One region of the Rhizobium sp. KNZ14-9A genome, then DNA from elsewhere that is predicted to be linked to it. Evidence: predicted binding sites of a transcription regulator. Region 1 holds the regulator's gene; each other region holds the start of a gene.
What was found. Region 1 encodes PhoB, which activates phosphate uptake and scavenging genes when phosphate is short. Its sites were predicted from a motif close to TGTCATNNANCTGTCAT; they were not measured.
Positions count from the first base shown of each region.

Region 2: a site for PhoB is predicted at 1,981-1,997, ahead of phnF (phosphonate metabolism transcriptional regulator PhnF). Genes of this name have one in related genera too.
Region 3: a site for PhoB is predicted at 1,708-1,724, ahead of olsB (l-ornithine N(alpha)-acyltransferase). Genes of this name have one in related genera too.
Region 4: a site for PhoB is predicted at 2,022-2,038, ahead of ACR9ZQ_RS20845 (acid phosphatase). Genes of this name have one in related genera too.

Region 1 is NZ_JBPGXB010000002.1:3,316,707-3,320,945, forward strand. It holds gene ACR9ZQ_RS23250 (GcrA family cell cycle regulator) at 1-46, shown strand, start outside; gene ACR9ZQ_RS23255 (pyrroline-5-carboxylate reductase) at 349-1,137, shown strand; gene phoB (phosphate regulon transcriptional regulator PhoB) at 1,268-1,951, opposite strand; gene phoU (phosphate signaling complex protein PhoU) at 2,083-2,796, opposite strand; gene pstB (phosphate ABC transporter ATP-binding protein PstB) at 2,841-3,656, opposite strand; gene pstA (phosphate ABC transporter permease PstA) at 3,671-4,239, opposite strand, start outside.
Region 2 is NZ_JBPGXB010000002.1:3,672,147-3,676,385, reverse strand. It holds gene ACR9ZQ_RS25095 (carbon-phosphorus lyase complex subunit) at 1-822, opposite strand, end outside; gene phnH (phosphonate C-P lyase system protein PhnH) at 827-1,435, opposite strand; gene phnG (phosphonate C-P lyase system protein PhnG) at 1,435-1,911, opposite strand; gene phnF (phosphonate metabolism transcriptional regulator PhnF) at 2,063-2,800, shown strand; gene ACR9ZQ_RS25075 (2,3-bisphosphoglycerate-dependent phosphoglycerate mutase) at 2,858-3,493, opposite strand; gene dapB (4-hydroxy-tetrahydrodipicolinate reductase) at 3,516-4,239, opposite strand, start outside.
Region 3 is NZ_JBPGXB010000002.1:3,435,715-3,439,953, forward strand. It holds gene ACR9ZQ_RS23855 (hybrid sensor histidine kinase/response regulator) at 1-1,664, shown strand, start outside; gene olsB (l-ornithine N(alpha)-acyltransferase) at 1,773-2,645, shown strand; gene ACR9ZQ_RS23865 (bleomycin resistance protein) at 2,764-3,399, shown strand; gene ACR9ZQ_RS23870 (NADP-dependent malic enzyme) at 3,445-4,239, opposite strand, start outside.
Region 4 is NZ_JBPGXB010000002.1:2,830,317-2,834,555, forward strand. It holds gene ACR9ZQ_RS20840 (aldo/keto reductase) at 1-268, shown strand, start outside; gene ACR9ZQ_RS20845 (acid phosphatase) at 335-1,879, opposite strand; gene ACR9ZQ_RS20850 (cytochrome-c peroxidase) at 2,091-3,389, shown strand; gene ACR9ZQ_RS20855 (organic hydroperoxide resistance protein) at 3,444-3,866, opposite strand; gene ACR9ZQ_RS20860 (MarR family winged helix-turn-helix transcriptional regulator) at 3,995-4,239, shown strand, end outside.

The DNA.
Region 1 (4,239 bases):
CTACCAGCCGGTCAGCGAACGCCGCAAGGCTGTCCGGGTCGCCTGACCGCGCCTTCTCAACAGATGCAGCATCCGCCGCCCCTCTTCGCTGACGCGCAGAGGGGCGTATTTTTTAGTCGGCACAGGAGGGCTGGAAAACCGCTCCTGACCACGACTATCTGCCGGAGGCCGATCTCCGCCGGTCGTTCACCATGCCTGACAATGCGAAGTTATGTGGCCAACGCCACCAATGCGTTTCAGCCCTAAACTGGCATAGAATGGTGGTCCTGGCGCTGTAACGCGATTTTCTGATACAGATGCCGTATTCCCGTGGAGTAGCATAGCGCAAACAGTCACTCAGGGGTGCCAATGGAGATCGATCCAAAGCGGATGACAATGGGGTTCGTCGGGACGGGCACGATTACCGAGGCCGTCGTCACCGGATTGGGCAAGACAGCGTTTCGCGACACACCGGTAGTGCTGTCACCGCGCAACGCAAGCGTCGCCGCCCGCCTTGCGGCGGCAAACCGGAATGTGTCGATCGCTTTGGGGAACCAGGATGTTCTCGACCGATCCGATCTCGTATTTGTGGCCGTGAGGCCGCAAATTGCCGAGGAGGTCATCCGCTCGCTCCGATTTCGGCCGGGCCACCATGTCATCAGCTTCGTCGCGGCCACGCCAATGGATCAACTGCTGGCGTGGATCGATCAGCCAGTTCGCCTGAGCCTGGCAATTCCACTTCCGTACATCGCAGATCTTCAGGGCGCGACTGCGATCTACCCGCCCGACGAGGTTTCCCACGCCCTCTTTTCGGCGCTCGGAACGGCGATCCAGGTTGAAAACAGACCTGAGTTCGAACTTCTCGCGGTGGCGAGCTGCCTGATGGCCACCTATTTCGGCATCCTGGACGAGACGTCGACCTGGCTGCAGAGCCAAGGGCTTTCGAGAACGGCTGGCGACGCCTACCTCCGTCAATTGTTTTCCGGCCTCGCCCATGCTGCCCGTTCGAAACCTGTCGCGAGTTTTGATGAACTCATCGGCGAGCATTCGACCAAGGGCGGATTGAATGAACAGGTGCTCGAAGACTTTCGCGATTTCGGTGGCACTGCGGCTCTGCAAAAGGCTCTTGATCGAGTTCTCGCACGCATTCGTCTGTAGAAAGCAGGTTCTCTCGAGGTCCGCTTTCGGCGCCTGGTGTCGGCTTTCATAAGAAGCTAGGGGTGTCAGATAGACAAGCGGGCCGCCCGGCGAAACCGAGCGACCCGTTCGTGACCTCCGATCACTCGGATCAGGCTTCCATGGAATATCCCGCGCCGCGGACGGTGCGGATGACATCCTGCATGTTGGAGAAGTTCAGCGCCTTGCGCAGGCGGCCGACATGGACGTCGACGGTACGTTCGTCCACGTAGATATCGTGGCCCCAGACGCCATCCAGAAGCTGCGAGCGGGAGAAGACCCTGCCCGGCGACGACATCAGGAATTCGAGCAAGCGGAATTCGGTCGGGCCGAGGCGGACTTCGCGGCTCTTGCGATGAACGCGATGGGTTTCGCGATCGAGCTCGATATCACCACACTTCAGAACGGTGGAGAGAACCTCCGGACGGGCGCGACGCAGCATCGCCTTGACGCGAGCAACAAGTTCCGGCGTGGAGAAGGGCTTGACGACATAGTCGTCCGCGCCGGTCGAGAGACCGCGAACGCGTTCGCTCTCTTCGCCGCGTGCCGTCAGCATGATGATCGGCAGACGCTCGGTCTCCGGCCGCATGCGCAGCCGGCGGCAGAGCTCGATGCCGGAAACGCCCGGCAGCATCCAGTCAAGGATGAGCAGGTCCGGCGTGCGCTCCTGAAGCCGGATTTCGGCCTCGTCGCCACGGAGGATCGTATCCACCTCGAAACCTTCAGCCTCGAGGTTGTAGCGGAGAAGCACGCTCAGCGCCTCTTCATCTTCAACAACTGCAACTCTTGGGATCATGCGTGTCAGTCTCCTAATGCATGATCCTTAAACCGGGGGTGATTTAAGCAAGGGACCATGCAGAAACTTGGAATTGGCTGCGACCTTTGCGCGCCCCAGCGCAGGGCGCGCACGCAATTGGCAGGTCCGGATTACTCCGTCACCGCACCGACGGTATTGGAGCTGTCGTCCTTCGGACGCTCACCTTCCGGCTGGGCGCCGGTTGCCATGTAGTAGATCGTCTCGGCGATGTTGGTCGCATGGTCACCGATACGCTCGATGTTCTTGGCGCAGAAGAGAAGATGCGTGCAGCTCGTGATGTTGCGCGGATCTTCCATCATGTAGGTGAGGAGTTCGCGGAACAGCGAGGTGTACATCGCGTCGATCTCGTCGTCGCGCTCGCGGATGGACTTGGCCTTGTCCGCAGAACGCGTCGTATAGACGTCGAGCACTTCCTTGAGCTGGACGAGCGCCAGTTCGGAGAGATGCTCGAGACCGCGGGCGAGCTTGCGCGGAACGCCGGTGCTTTGGACGGCGATGACGCGCTTTGCGGTGTTCTTGCCGAGGTCGCCGACACGCTCGAGGTCGGCAGCGATGCGGATCGAACCCATGATCTCGCGAAGGTCGGAGGCCATCGGCTGGCGACGGGCGATCGTGACGATCGCCTTGTCGTTGATTTCGCGTTCCGCGTGATCAAGGATCACGTCGTCGGAAATGACCTTCTGGGCGAGCGCAGTGTCGCCGTTGACCAGCGCACGGACGGCCTCGCCGACCATCTGTTCGGCAAGACCACCCATCTCGGAAATGCGCCGGGACAGGAATTTCAGATCGTCATCGTAAGCGGAAAAAATATGTGTCGATGCCATGGGGCTTTGTCCTCGAAAATCGGGAAGGCTTCACATCGCCAAAATCAGCCGAACCGGCCCATGATATAGTCCTGGGTGCGCGGATCGTCGGGATTGGTGAACATCTTGTCGGTGTCGTTTTCCTCGACCAGGTTGCCGAGGTGGAACATTGCCGTACGCTGTGATACGCGCGCGGCCTGCTGCATGGAATGCGTCACGATGACGATCGTGTAGTTTTCACGCAGCTCATGGATCAGCTCTTCGACCTTTGCAGTCGCGATCGGGTCGAGCGCCGAGCAGGGCTCGTCCATCAGGATGACTTCCGGGCTGACGGCAACGGCGCGTGCGATGCACAGACGCTGCTGCTGACCACCGGACAGGCCGGTGCCGGATTCATGCACGCGATCCTTGACCTCATTCCAGAGGCCGGCGCGCTGCAGGCTCGTCTCGACGATCTGGTCGAGGTCGGCCTTGGACTTGGCAAGGCCATGGATGCGCGGTCCGTAGGAGACGTTTTCATAGATCGTCTTCGGGAACGGATTCGGCTTCTGGAACACCATGCCGACGCGGGCGCGAAGTTCGACCACGTCGATGTCGGGATCGTAGATATCGTCGCTGTCGAGCGTGATCTTGCCGGTGACGCGGCAGCCATCGATCGTATCGTTCATGCGGTTCAGCGACCGCAGGAAGGTGGACTTGCCGCAGCCCGACGGGCCGATCAGGGCGGTCACGGTGTTTTCGCGGACGTTCAGATTGACATCGAAAAGCGCGCGCTTCTCGCCGTAATAAACGGAGACATCCTGTCCGATCATCTTATACGGGACGTTGCTCATTTTCTGGTCCAGCGCCTTCTCGACTGCAGCTTCCGTCAACATGTTCATGATCTCTACTCCGTTTACCAGCGGCGCTCAAAGCGACGACGCAAGAGGATAGCTCCCATGTTCATGACGATCAGGAACAGGAGCAGGACGATAATGGCACCCGAGGTTCTTTCCACGAATGCGCGCTCGGCTTCGTTGGCCCACATGTAGACCTGAACCGGAAGTGCCGTGGAGGGATCGAGTGGACTGCTCGGCGCCTGGGCGACGAAGGCGACCATGCCGATCAGCAGCAGCGGCGCAGTTTCGCCGAGTGCGTGGGCAAGGCCGATGATCGTGCCGGTCAGGATGCCGGGCATTGCAAGCGGCAGCACGTGGTGAAACACCATCTGCATCTTCGAGGCGCCGAGGCCGAGGGCAGCCGCGCGGATCGACGGCGGCACGGCACGGAGTGCTGCACGCGTCGCGATGATGATCGTCGGCAGCGTCATCAGCGTCAGCACCAGACCACCGACCAGCGGCGCCGAACGCGGCAGGCCGGCGAAGTTGATGAAGACCGACAGGCCGAGCAGACCGTAGACGATCGACGGAACGGCGGCGAGGTTGTTGATATTGACCTCGATCAGGTCCGTCAGCTTGTTCTTCG
Region 2 (4,239 bases), 360 kb from region 1:
GCCGCGGGTGAACTGCGGCGGAGCCTTGGCCGAACCTTTGAACTGGTTGACCATCTGGCATTCGGTGAGCTGGATCGGCCCGAGCGAGACGGCAAAGCCGAGTTCCGGCACATCGAATTCCACCTCGACCTCGCCGATGCGGATTTCACCGGTGAAGGGGTGGTTGCGGCCGTAGCCGCGCTGGGTGGAATAGCCGAGCGCCAGAAGGAAGCCTTCGTCGCCGCGGGCAAGCGCCTGCAGGCGAAGATCGCGGGTCATCGGGAATTCCATCGGCTCGCGCGTCAGGTCGCCCGTCTGGTGGTCTTCGGGGAGCTCGCCATCGTTTTCGATCAGCCCTTCCTGGCCGAGGATTTCGGAGACGCGCATGACGCGGCCGGCTTCCGCCTCGCGCTGCGCCGGCTCTTCCACGGTCTCGTCGGAGAGCAGCGAGGGGTCGAGCAGGCGGTGCGTATAGTCGAAAGTCGGGCCGAGTAGCTGGCCGCCCGGGAGGTCCTTGTAGGTGGCGGAGATGCGCCGTTCGATCTGCATATTGGCCGTATCGAGCGGCTTCGAATAGCCGAAGCGCGGCAGCGTCGTGCGGTAGGCGCGCAGCAGGAAGATCGCCTCGATCATGTCGCCGCGCGACTGGCGCACGGCAAGTGCGGCAAGCGTGCGGTCGTAGAGCGAGGCTTCGGCCATGACGCGATCGACGGCGAGAGCAAGCTGTTCGACGATCTGCTCGATGCCGATCGCCGGCACGGAGCGGTCGCCACGCCGGCGGTCAGCGAGCAGGCGGTGGGCATTGGCGATGGCGGCCTCGCCACCCTTGACGGCAACATACATGAGCTCAGATCTCCGTTGCTGTGATCTTTGTGGTGCGCGGCAGGCAGAGGAAACGCTTGCCCGCCGTCAGCACGATGTCGATGCCGCGCGGGAAGAGGGCGCGGTTCTCAGTCCACAGGCGCAGGAACGTTTCCGGCAGGCCGACAGGCGCGATCTCGGTCACGCTCTGGATGCCCGGCCCCATCAGCGCCAGGCGGCGCCCGCCTTCGAGATCGGCAAGCTCGATCACCACTGTCGTGGAGCGATCGGGATATTCCTGCGTGCCGGCGGCAAACAGGCCGAAGGTGGAAAGCATCGTGCCGGCCTCGACGAAGGCGAAGCGCGCCTCGGCCTTTTCGGTGGTCAGCGGTGCGCCGGTGTGGAAGCCAAGCCATTCCGGGATCGCCGATCTGGCAAGTCCGGCCGAAAGCCAGACGGGCGTGTCATGGTCGCAGAGCGTCAGGCCGATCGCGCCGGCGGCAATGCCAAGCGGCGCGGGCGCCGTCACATCGGCTGCGACCGTCTGGATCGTGCCGGGCCGGGCCATGCCGTCCATCAGCATCTTGAATACGCTCTGGGCCTCGAATACCGGCTCGGCAAAGCCGCCGGTCAGAACATCGGTCTTGGCGCTCATCAGTTGTCTCCCCGCACCATGGTGAAGAAATCGACGCGGGTCGCAGCCGTCTCCTCGGCCTTGAGACCGGCCTCGGCGGCAATGCGGCTTGATATCGGCGACAGCAGCCTGTCCTCGACGAAGCCCTTGGTGGCCTCCTCCTGCCAGAGCGCATCGAAGATCGCGCAAAGCCGTGCCTTCTCGCGGTCGGTGCCGAGCGCCTGCGCATGGCCGACGGAGCCGGAGCCAAGGCGCACTGTCGCGCGCGTCACTGTGACCTCGCCGAGATTGAAGGGCGCGCCGCCGCCGCCGATGCGGCCGCGAACCATGACGAGACCCGTTTCCGGGCCGCGCACCGGCTGTGCCGCCGGCTTTTCGGCAAGCGCATCCCACGCCGCCAGCAATTCTTGCCTCTCAGCGCGCGCCAGCAGATCGACGGTGCGTTTGCGTCCGTTGTCTGTCTGCGCCGCAGCGTCTGCCTTCTCTGCTGCCGTCATCGTTTTTTCCTCGAAATGTCTATTGATATAGACAACCATACAAGCTATACCTATCCCTAAATCGGCGAGGTGACAAGCGTGTGACACGACGCGTCCAAATTGGCCGAGCCTGAAGATGAATTCGGGTCGAAGATGAGCTGGCAGGGGTGCAATGGCAGGCATGAAGCAGGTGCAGCGGCAGACTGGCGTGGCGCTCTGGCGGCAGATCGCGGACAGGATCCGCGAGGCGATCAGCAGCGGCGCCTATGACGAAACGGGCATGGTGCCGCCGGAAACCGTTCTGGCGCTGCAGTTCGGCGTCAACAGGCATACGGTCCGCAGCGCGTTGGCCGCGCTCGCCCAGGAAGGCATCGTGCGTGCGGTGCAGGGCCGCGGCACACTGATCGAGCGCAAGGAACGCCTGAATTTTCCGATCAGCCGCCGCACCCGCTTTACCGATGGTCTGGGCGACCAGGCGCGCGAGACGCACTCGCTCCTGCTCGGCCACGCGGAAGAGGCGGCCAATACCGAAGTGGCCCGCTGGCTTCGCATCGAACCGGGCACGCCGGTCATCCGGCTGGAAACAGTGCGCGATGCGGACAGGCGGCCTGTCGCGCGCGGCACGAGCTGGTTTCCGGCAGCGCGCTTTCCCGGCCTCGTCGAGACCTATCGCCAGACCGAGTCCGTCACCAAGACTTTCGCAGCACTTGGCCTGTCGGACTATGTGCGCGCCACGACCGAGATCACCGCCGCCCACGCCGATTCCGGCGACCTCGCCGATCTGGAGCTGACGCCGGGTGCCGTGCTGCTGATCACCAAGGCGATGAATACCGATCTGGACGGCGTGCCAGTCCAATATTCGATCAGCCGTTTCGCGGCAGACCGCGTCCAGTTCACCATCGAGAACTGAAAACGAAAAAGGCCGGGCGCGAGCCTGGCCTCAAACCTTATCGATGCCTGATCACACTCAGTGCGCGCCGGACATGTCGCCGAGCACTTCCTTGGAAGCGACGGTGGAATCTGCCTTCAGCTTGTAGACCATGGGCACGCCGGTCGCCAGATTCAGCGAAAGAACCTGCTCGCGGGTGAGGCGGTCGAGAACCATGACGAGCGAACGCAGCGAATTGCCGTGCGCGGCAACCAGCACCTTTTCGCCGCGCAGCACGCGCGGAAGGATTTCCGTCAGATAGTAAGGCCAGACGCGGGCGCCGGTGTCGCGCAGGCTTTCGCCGCCCGGAGGCGGAACGTCATAGGAGCGGCGCCAGACATGCACTTGCTCTTCGCCCCACTTGGCGCGGGCGTCGTCCTTGTTGAGGCCGGAGAGATCGCCGTAGTCGCGCTCGTTGAGTGCCTGGTCGCGGATCGTCTCGAGATTAGGCTGACCGACCTTGTCGAGGACAAGCTTCAGCGTGTGCTGCGCGCGCACCAGTGCGGAGGTGAAGGCGATATCGAACTTGATGCCGTAGTCGGCAAGCGCCTGGCCGCCGGTCGTGGCTTCCTGGATGCCGAGCTCGGTCAGGTCGGGGTCCTTCCAGCCGGTGAAGAGATTCTTGAGATTCCAGTCGCTCTGGCCGTGGCGAACGAGGACGAGGGTACCGCTCATGAAAAATGCCTCCGAGAAATGGTCAATGGGAAGAAAGCCCGAGAACGTCGAGCATGGAATAGAGCCCCGGTTTCTTGTCGCGCGCCCAAAGGGCTGCCTTGATGGCGCCGCGCGCAAAAATCGAACGGTCGGTTGCGCTATGCGAAAGTGTGACGGTCTCGCCTTCGCCGGCAAAGAGCACCGAATGCTCGCCGATGACTGAGCCGCCGCGCAGCGTCGCAAAGCCGATCGTGCCGGCTTCCCGCGGCCCGGTATGGCCGTCGCGCACACGTACGGATTTCGAGCCGAGATCGATGCTGCGGCCCTTCGCAGCTGCCTCGCCGAGCAGCAATGCGGTTCCAGAGGGCGCATCGACCTTGCGCTTGTGATGCATTTCGAGAATTTCGATATCCCAGTCGGCGGGATCGAGCGCCTGAGCCGCCTGCTGTACGAAAACGCTGAGCAGGTTGACCCCGAGACTCATATTGCCCGACTGGACGATGCGGGCATGGCGCGAGGCGGCCGCAATCTTTGCGTTGTGCTCATCGGAGCAGCCGGTCGTGCCGACGACATGAACGATGCGCGCCTGCGCCGCCAGTCCGGCAAATTCCACACTGGTGGCGGGCGATGTGAAGTCCAGCACGCCCTCGGCATGCAGGAACGCTGCCAAGGGATCGTCGCTGATGATGACACCATTGGCGCCGAGACCGGCGATTTCACCAGCATCCTTGCCGACGAAGGGCGAGCCCGGCCGCGCGACCGCTGCA
Region 3 (4,239 bases), 120 kb from region 1:
ATCCGGCAAACGGACGCCTGCTTCTGCAGAGCATCGCGCGCGACGTGACCGAAGAGCGGCTTGCCGCCGAAAGCCGCGAGGAGGCACGGCAGAAGGCAGAATATAACAGCGCCGCCAAATCGCGGCTGCTCGCCACGGTTAGCCACGAAATCCGCACGCCTCTGTCAGGCATTCTCGGCATGGCGCATCTGATTTCTGAAACGAAGCTGACGCAGGAACAGCAGAACTATCTGACCAGCATCCGCCAGTCCGGCCACGCGCTGACGCAGCTGGTCGAGGATCTGCTCGACTTCTCCACTATCGAGGTCGGCCGTTTCGAACTCCGCCCGAGATCGGAATCGCTGCGCAAGCTGGTCGAAAGCGTCGTGGAAATGCTGGCGCACCGCGCCCATGAAAAGGGTATCGAGATCGGCGCTACGGTCTCTGCCGATGTGCCGGAGCTGATGAGCTTCGATCCGGCGCGGCTGCGGCAGGTGCTTTTCAATGTCATCGGCAATGCGGTGAAATTCACGCAGACCGGCGGCGTCTTCATCCGTGTCTCCAGGGCGGCTGGCGAGCTGTCGATTACCGTCAACGATACCGGGCCTGGCATGACGGCGGAGGAACAGGCGCGCATATTCGGGGAATTCGAACAGGGCGGCTCGCTTGCCCAGAAGAGCAACGGCACAGGCCTCGGCCTTGCAATCTCCGCCCGCATCATGCGTGAATTCGACGGTTCGCTGACAGTTGCAAGCGAGAGGGGCAAGGGCAGCCAGTTCACCATTCGCTTCCCCGTCGAACTTTCGGAAGAGGATAAAGCCACCAGGAATGCACTGCTGGCGGGAAACAGCATCGTGCTGCTTGCCCCGGCGGGTGCAGCGCGCACGGCGATTGCCGAGACGATCACGACGCTCGGCGGGCGCTGCCACCTCGTCGCTGGCGGCGAGGCGGCGCGCGAGAGCCTGCTGGCCCTCGCCCGCAGCGGCGACCGGCCGACCGATATCATCGTCGATCACCGCATGTCCGAGGAATTCTCGCTGCATATCGCCGATCGCACGGAGATCGCGGCACTCGGCCTGCGCAAGGTGCTGCTCGTCAATCCGGAAGAGCGTAACTCCTATTCGCTCGACCTCTTCGATGCGTGGCTGATCCGGCCGCTGCGCGAGCAGTCGCTGATCGACGTGCTGCGCGGACGCATGCGTGGCATGGAGAAGCGCGATGTTCTGAACGACAACCAGCCCGGCCTCGGCCCGTCCATTGCAGAACGGACGGCGGTGGGCAACGGCCTTTCCGTCCTCCTGGGCGAGGACGATCCGATCAACGCCATGCTGGTACGCGTCATGCTGGAAAAAGGCGGCCACTCCGTCAGGCATGTGGATGATTTCGAAACTCTGCTCGATTGTGCGCTTGGTGACGACAGGCCCGATATTATCATCAGCGATCTCTCCATGCCCGGCGGCAACGGTATCGACATGCTCGGACGCCTGCGCGGGCACGAACGAAGGCTCGATCTTCAGCCGGTTCCGGTCATCGTTTTGACTGCGGACAAGAGCGACGAATCGCGGCGACAGGTCTTGCTCAACGGCGCCAATCGCGTCATGGTGAAACCGGTGGATCCGGTCAGGCTGCTCACCGAAGTACAGGCGGTTGTTGCTCTTTCAGCCCGCCGGGCTGAGGCGCGCTAAAGCTGGGGAAAACGGCACGTTTCTTGCGTGCACAAATTCGGTATGTCACTTTCCTGTCGTACATAAGTGTTTTATGGCGTGTGATAGGCCGGAGACGGGAGAATCGCCATGTCTGTTGACATCCTTAATTGTGACGCCACTGCCGAGGCCGCTCGGCCATCGACGGCCGCACCGAAGGAAGGCGATATTCTCGGCCGCATCGGCAATTTAGAGACCCGCCTTGCCCGCAGCGCGCGTGAGATCGGTGCCTCGCAGGCCGTGCGCTACCGCGTTTTCGTCGAGGAAATGAAGGCTCAGCTGCCAGCGGACGCCATGCGCCGCGAGCGGGACTTCGATGCCTATGACGCCTTCTGCGACCATCTCCTCGTTCTCGACCGCTCGATCGAGGGCGATGCCGAAGACCAGATCGTCGGTACCTACCGCCTGCTCAGACAGGACGTCGCCATGGCCAATGGCGGTTTTTACTCGGCTTCGGAATTTGCGATCAACGAGCTCATTGCCCGCCACCCCGACAAGCGCTTCATGGAGCTCGGTCGCTCCTGCGTTTTGCCGGAATACCGCACCAAGCGCATCGTCGAACTGCTCTGGCAGGGCAATTGGGCTTACGCGCTGAAGCACGGCATGAGCGCCATGTTCGGCTGCGCTTCCTTCCCGGGTGTTCAACCGGAGAGTCATGCGCTGGCTCTCTCCTTCCTCTATCACAACGTACTCGCCAAGGATGAATGGGCCGTCGGCGCGCTGCCGCATCTGGCGCGCGACATGGATCTGATGCCGGCTGAAGGTGTCAACCCGAAAAGGGCGCTGATGGCGCTGCCTCCGCTCATCAAGGGTTACCTGCGCCTCGGCGCAATGGTCGGCTCCCACGCTGTCGTCGATCAGGCGTTCAACACGACCGACGTGCTGATCGTGCTGCCGATATCAAGCATTTCCGACCGGTATCTCAATTATTACGGTGCGGATGCAGGCCGTTTTGCAAGCTGATGGCTGCCGCTTGACGGCGGTGCCTCGCCAATTCATTCTCTTTCGGCGTTTTCAGTAGGGCGCATCGGCAATGGTGCCGGCTGGGCTATGCCCGCCTACAACATCAAAACCTTGCGCCATGCCGAATTTCGAAAATCTCAGGAAGAAAGCTAAGCGGTTCAAACGGTGGCATCAGGATCGTTATTATCCTGTTGCAGCGGAAATCCGCTATTGGCTTGCCCGCTACCGCCATCTCAGTGACCGGCAAATCCTCGAGCTTGAGTTCAAGCTTGCGGATGCGCAGGAACTGGTGGCGGCGCAGCAGGGATTCGAAAGCTGGGCGGCGCTGAAAAAGGGTCTCGCCGACATGAGTGCAACAGCCGAACAAAAATCCACATCCCAACCGACGCTGCTCGATGCCCAGCCGCAGCTTTTCGTGAGCGATATCCAGGCCGCCTGCGATTTCTACACACAGAAGCTCGGCTTCGCCCTCGCCTTCATTTATGGCGAACCGCCCTTTTATGCGCAGGTCGTTCGCGGTGCGGCGAGGCTCAATCTCCGGCACGTTGACATGCCGGCCTTCCATCCGGAGCTTCGCCAGCGCGAGAGGGATATCCTCTCGGCGACGATTACGCTTGATGACGTGAAGGCGCTTTTTCTCGAATACACCGCAAACGGCGTTCCGTTTCATCAGCCGCTGAGGCTGGAACCCTGGGGCGCGCGAACATTCATCGTATGCGATCCGGATGGAAATCTGATCGCTTTTGCAGGCTAAGCTCGTCTGAGGCGGACCACACTAGCGGTCCGCCTCTATTACTTATCAGGAACCGGCAGCATAGGCCGCAATCGCAGCCATGTTGACGATATCGCTGTCCTTGGCGCCCATCGAGGTGATCTGCACCGCCTTGTCGAGGCCGACGAGGATGGGTCCGATGACCGTCGAGCCGCCGAGTTCCTGCAGCATCTTCGTCGAGATCGATGCCGAGTGGAATGCCGGCATGACGAGGACGTTGGCCGGACCGGAGAGGCGGCAGAAAGGATATTGTTCCATCACCTTACGGTTCAGGGCAACGTCGGCGGCCATTTCGCCATCATACTCGAAATCGACGCGACGCTTGTCGAGGATCTTCACAGCTTCGCGGACGCGCTCGGAACGCTCCCCCGAGGGATGGCCGAAGGTGGAATAGGCGAGCAACGCGACGCGCGGCTGGTAGCCCATGCGACGCGCGAGACCTGCGGCCTCCTCGGCAATATCGGCAAGCTCCTCGGCCGTCGGCATATCGTGAACCGCAGTGTCGGCAACGAAGACCGTGCGGCCGCGGCAAAGCGCGATCGACACGCCGATCACTCGATGGCCCGGCTTATGGTCGATGCAGCGGCGCACATCTTCGAGTGCCGTCGAATAGTTGCGGGTGATGCCCGTCACCATGCCATCGGCATCGCCAAGCGCCACCATGGTGGCAGCAAAATGGTTGCGGTCATTATGGATCAGGCGCTGCGCGTCGCGGTGCAAATAGCCCTTCCGCTGCAGGCGGGCATAGAGATAATCGATATAGGCCTCGACGCGGGTCGAGATACGGGCGTTGACGATCTCGAGGCCTGGACGATTGAGGTC
Region 4 (4,239 bases), 490 kb from region 1:
GCGCAATCTCGAACTCGTCCCCGTGATCGAAGAGATTGCGCGCCGCAAGGACGCAACACCGGCTCAATTGGCTCTCGCATGGGTGATGGCTCAGGGGGAAAATATCGTGCCCATTCCCGGCACTCGCCGCCGCACACGACTGGATGAAAATCTCGGAGGGGCTGGCGTTGATCTTACACCGCAGGATCTCGAGGAAATCGCCGGTGCCCTGCCCCGCGCTGTCGGGGATCGCTACAGCGAAGTCGGCATGCGCGCACTCAACGGATAAAACATCCTGAAAGCATGAAATCTTCTCCCCAACATCTGGGGAGAAGACATTGCATTATCTTGACGGTCAGCGCGTCAGGTCAAGCGCTGCCGTCAGGTTGCCCATCGGCGGCTCGCTGTTCAGCGCCAACGCCTTGTCGCGGGCGAGCAGGCCCGGCAACACCGGCAGGTCGTAGCGGGCGGTGATCAGACGCAGGATCGACGTCGTATCATACTGGGTGTGATCGACCATGCCGCCCTTGGCATAGGGCGAGATGATGAAGGCCGGTATGCGGTTACCCGGGCCCCAGCGATCGGCTTTCGGCGGAGCGACGTGATCCCAGAAACCGCCGTTTTCGTCATAGGTGACGATCACCAGCATGTGCTCCCATTGCGGGCTCTTTTCGAGATGCGAGACCAGATCGGCGAGGTGCTGGTCGCCGCGCGAAACATCGGCGTAACCGCCATGTTCGTTGAGATTGCCCTGCGGCTTGTAGAAGGAAACGGCCGGCAGCTTGCCGTCGTCGATATCCTTGATAAAGGCTTCGCCGCCGAGGCCGCCGTCCTTCAGGTGCTCGGCGCGGGCGGGCGTGCCCGGCGCATAGTTGGCGAAGTAGTTGAAGGGCTGGTGGTGGAACTGGAAGTTCGGCACCGGCGTGGCATTCTTGCCATCGAGTGCTGCCTGCCAGGCGCCGCTATACCATGCCCAGGTGACGCCCTTCAACGACAGCAGGTCGCCGATGGTGATCTCGTGCTGCGGCGGCAGGGTGTTCGGCTGCGAGGGATCGGCATAGGCTGCATCTCCGTCCTTGGCCGGGGCGTTGGCGCTCGGCTGATAAGGCGGCTGCATGGTGTTGACCGCATAGAAATCCGGCGTGAGGTTGCCGTCGGAGACGAACTTCGGAGCACCGTCGAGGGCGGATTTCGGTCCGTTGTCGGCAACGGTCAGCGAAATGCCGTCGGCATCGACCTTGGCGATCGTCGGCTTGGCCGGGCTCTTGTCGGCATCCGCATAATAGGGCGCGCAGGCGCAGATCAGCTGGAAGTGGTTGAAGAAAGAGCCGCCGAAACCGCCCTGGAAGAAATTGTCGGCAAGGACGTATTTCTTGGCGACCTGCCACATGGGCAGGATCGAGCCGTCATAATGGCCCATGACGAGGCCACCGGAATCGGCCCAGGCGACGAACTTATCGTTCTTGCCGCCGTCGATCTGCATCTGCTCCTGATAAAAACGATGCCAGAGGTCGCGGGTGATGACGTTTGTCGTCAGGGCAAAACCCTTGGGATCGTCGATCGAGAAGACGGCGTTGGCGAGGTGAGCGGACTGGGCCTCGGTGATGGCGGGCGTGACGCCCTTGGCGGTCAGGCCGCCCCAGGAAGGCGGCAGTTCGGCGAGCGGCGCGCCGTCGCGATCAAGCTGCCGTGCCTGGCTTTCGTTTGCATTGGCAAGGCCGTTGGCGCCCGGAAAGCTGCCATAGAGGTTATCGAAACTGCGGTTTTCAGCGTAGATGACGACGATATTCTGGATCTTGTCCATACCGGCGGGTGCTGCATAGGCGGCCGCGGCTGATACCAGCGGCAGCATGGCCGAGCCGGCCAGCGAAAGATTGCGGAGGAGATTCAGTCTGGTCATGGCGGGATACCTCATGGCTAAGGGGGCGTGGCTAGAGGGGCGCCGGGCGGACGTGGAATGGCCAAGCGCAGGCGAGACGCTATTCCCGCCATCTATCAACTTTGTGACATCGGACGGGTTGCGGCTGCGGCCGGTACGCGCGCGTCATCAATCTGTTGCAGTCAGGTTCGATCATGAGGGCCCACAATGTTAACCCATTGGAATCCCTGACATGGCGACGAGGTTTATCTGGCTCCTCCGGTCTGGCTTGGCGCTCGGTTTGGCAGCGACAGCGCTCGGTTTTGCCATTCTGCCCCTGCGGCAAAGCAGCGCGGCCGTTGCCGGCGGTGTGCATCCAGGCCCCATGTCACGGACGCAAGCCTATGCCCGCGCCGAAGCGCTGACGGAACTCGGCCGCAAGATGTTCTCCGACACTTCGCTTTCCGCCTCCGGCGTGCAGGCCTGCGCCTCCTGCCACGATCCGCATCACGGCTTCGCCCCGTCTTCCGCGACGCCGATCGAAATGGGCGGGCCGGATATGGACCAGCCGGGACTGCGCGCCGTGCCAACCTTGCGCTACCTGCAGGCGATACCTTCGTTCACAGAGCATTTCTACGATTCCGAAGACGAAGGCGACGAGAGCGTCGACAACGGGCCAACAGGTGGCCTGACCTGGGACGGGCGCGTGGACCACGGTTACGATCAGGCGAAGATCCCCCTGCTTTCGCCTTTCGAAATGGGCAACAAGGATGAGGCCCAGGTCGTCGCCTCGCTCGGCAAGGCGGTCTATGCGGAGGATTTCCGGGAGATTTTCGGCCAGGACATATTCGGTAATGCCAAGGATGCTTTCCAGGGTGCGGTCGAGGCTCTCAGCACCTTCGAGCAGAGCGGCGCGGATTTCTACCCCTACACCAGCCGCTATGACGCCTTCCTTGCCGGCAAGGGGACACTGACTGCGCAGGAGATGCATGGGCGTGAACTCTTCGAGGATCCGGCCAAGGGAAACTGTTCGAGCTGTCATTTGAGCGAGCCCGCCAACGACGGCGAGCCGCCGCAATTTTCCGACTTCGGCTTCCTGGGGCTGGCGGTACCGCGGAACATGGCGATCCCCGCCAACAGCGACCCTGATTATCACGATCTCGGCCTCTGCGGCCCTCAGCGTACCGACTTCAGGAACCGGCCGGACTATTGCGGCCTGTTCCGCACGCCGACGTTGCGCAATGTGGCGCTGAAGAAGAGCTTCTTCCACAATGGCTACTTCCATTCGCTGCGTGACGTCGTCTCCTTCTACGCCACGCGCGACAGCGATCCCGGCCGCTGGTATCCGAAAAATGCCGACGGCACGATCCGCAAATATGACGATGTTCCGCAAGCCTATTGGGACAACCTCAACCAGGATCCGCCCTTCGGCCGCAAGCCGGGCGACCCGCCGGCGCTGACGGAATCGGAAATCGACGACATCGTCGCCTTCTTGAGCACGCTGACCGACGCGGACCAGGCGCCCGACCCAACGCAGCAGGCAGCCCATTGAGCATAAAAAAGCCGGAGCAACGCTCCGGCCTTTCTTCGCTGGTGCTGCAAATAATCAGGCAACCGTGACCGGAACTTCTGTCGAGGTGCGCATTGCGTGGCTGTAGGGGCAAACGATGTGTGCCGCTGCTGCGAGCTTTTCGGCAGTTTCGCGGTCGACGCCCGGGATGTTGACGGTCAGGGCCACTTCGATGCCGAAGCCGCCGCCATCCTCACGCGGGCCGATGCCAACGGTTGCGGAGACGGTGGTTTCCTCGGGAATCTTGACCTTTTCCTTGCCGGCCACAAATTTCAAAGCACCGAGGAAGCAGGCCGAATAACCGGCCGCAAAGAGCTGTTCGGGATTGGTGCCCGTTGCGCCGTCGCCGCCGAGTTCCTTCGGCACGGTCAGCGTGACGTCGAGAACACCGTTTTCGGAAACGGCTCGGCCTGCGCGGCCACCGGTGGCGGAAGCTTTGGTCGTATAGAGAATAGGCATGACAATCTCCTTTGGTTGGCCCCGTTCGTTCGGGTTGAGTTTTTAATAACGCCCAATTAAATTGTACGCAAGTGAATTTTGCAAATTGCATTCGGAATTTGAAAAGAGGACAATGAAGACCTCTAGGGATGGCAGAGATGAAAGCGAGACCTGCGAAAGTGATGGAAATACCGGAAGAGGAAAAGCGGCTGGAGAAGCAGCTCTGTTTCGCGGTCTATGCGACGGCGCATGCCTTTACCCGCGCCTATAAGCCCATACTCGACAAGGTGGGCCTCACCTATCCGCAATATCTCGTCATGCTAGTGCTATGGGAAAAGGCCGAACTGCCAGTCAAGACGATCGGCGAGCAGCTCGATCTCGATTCCGGCACGCT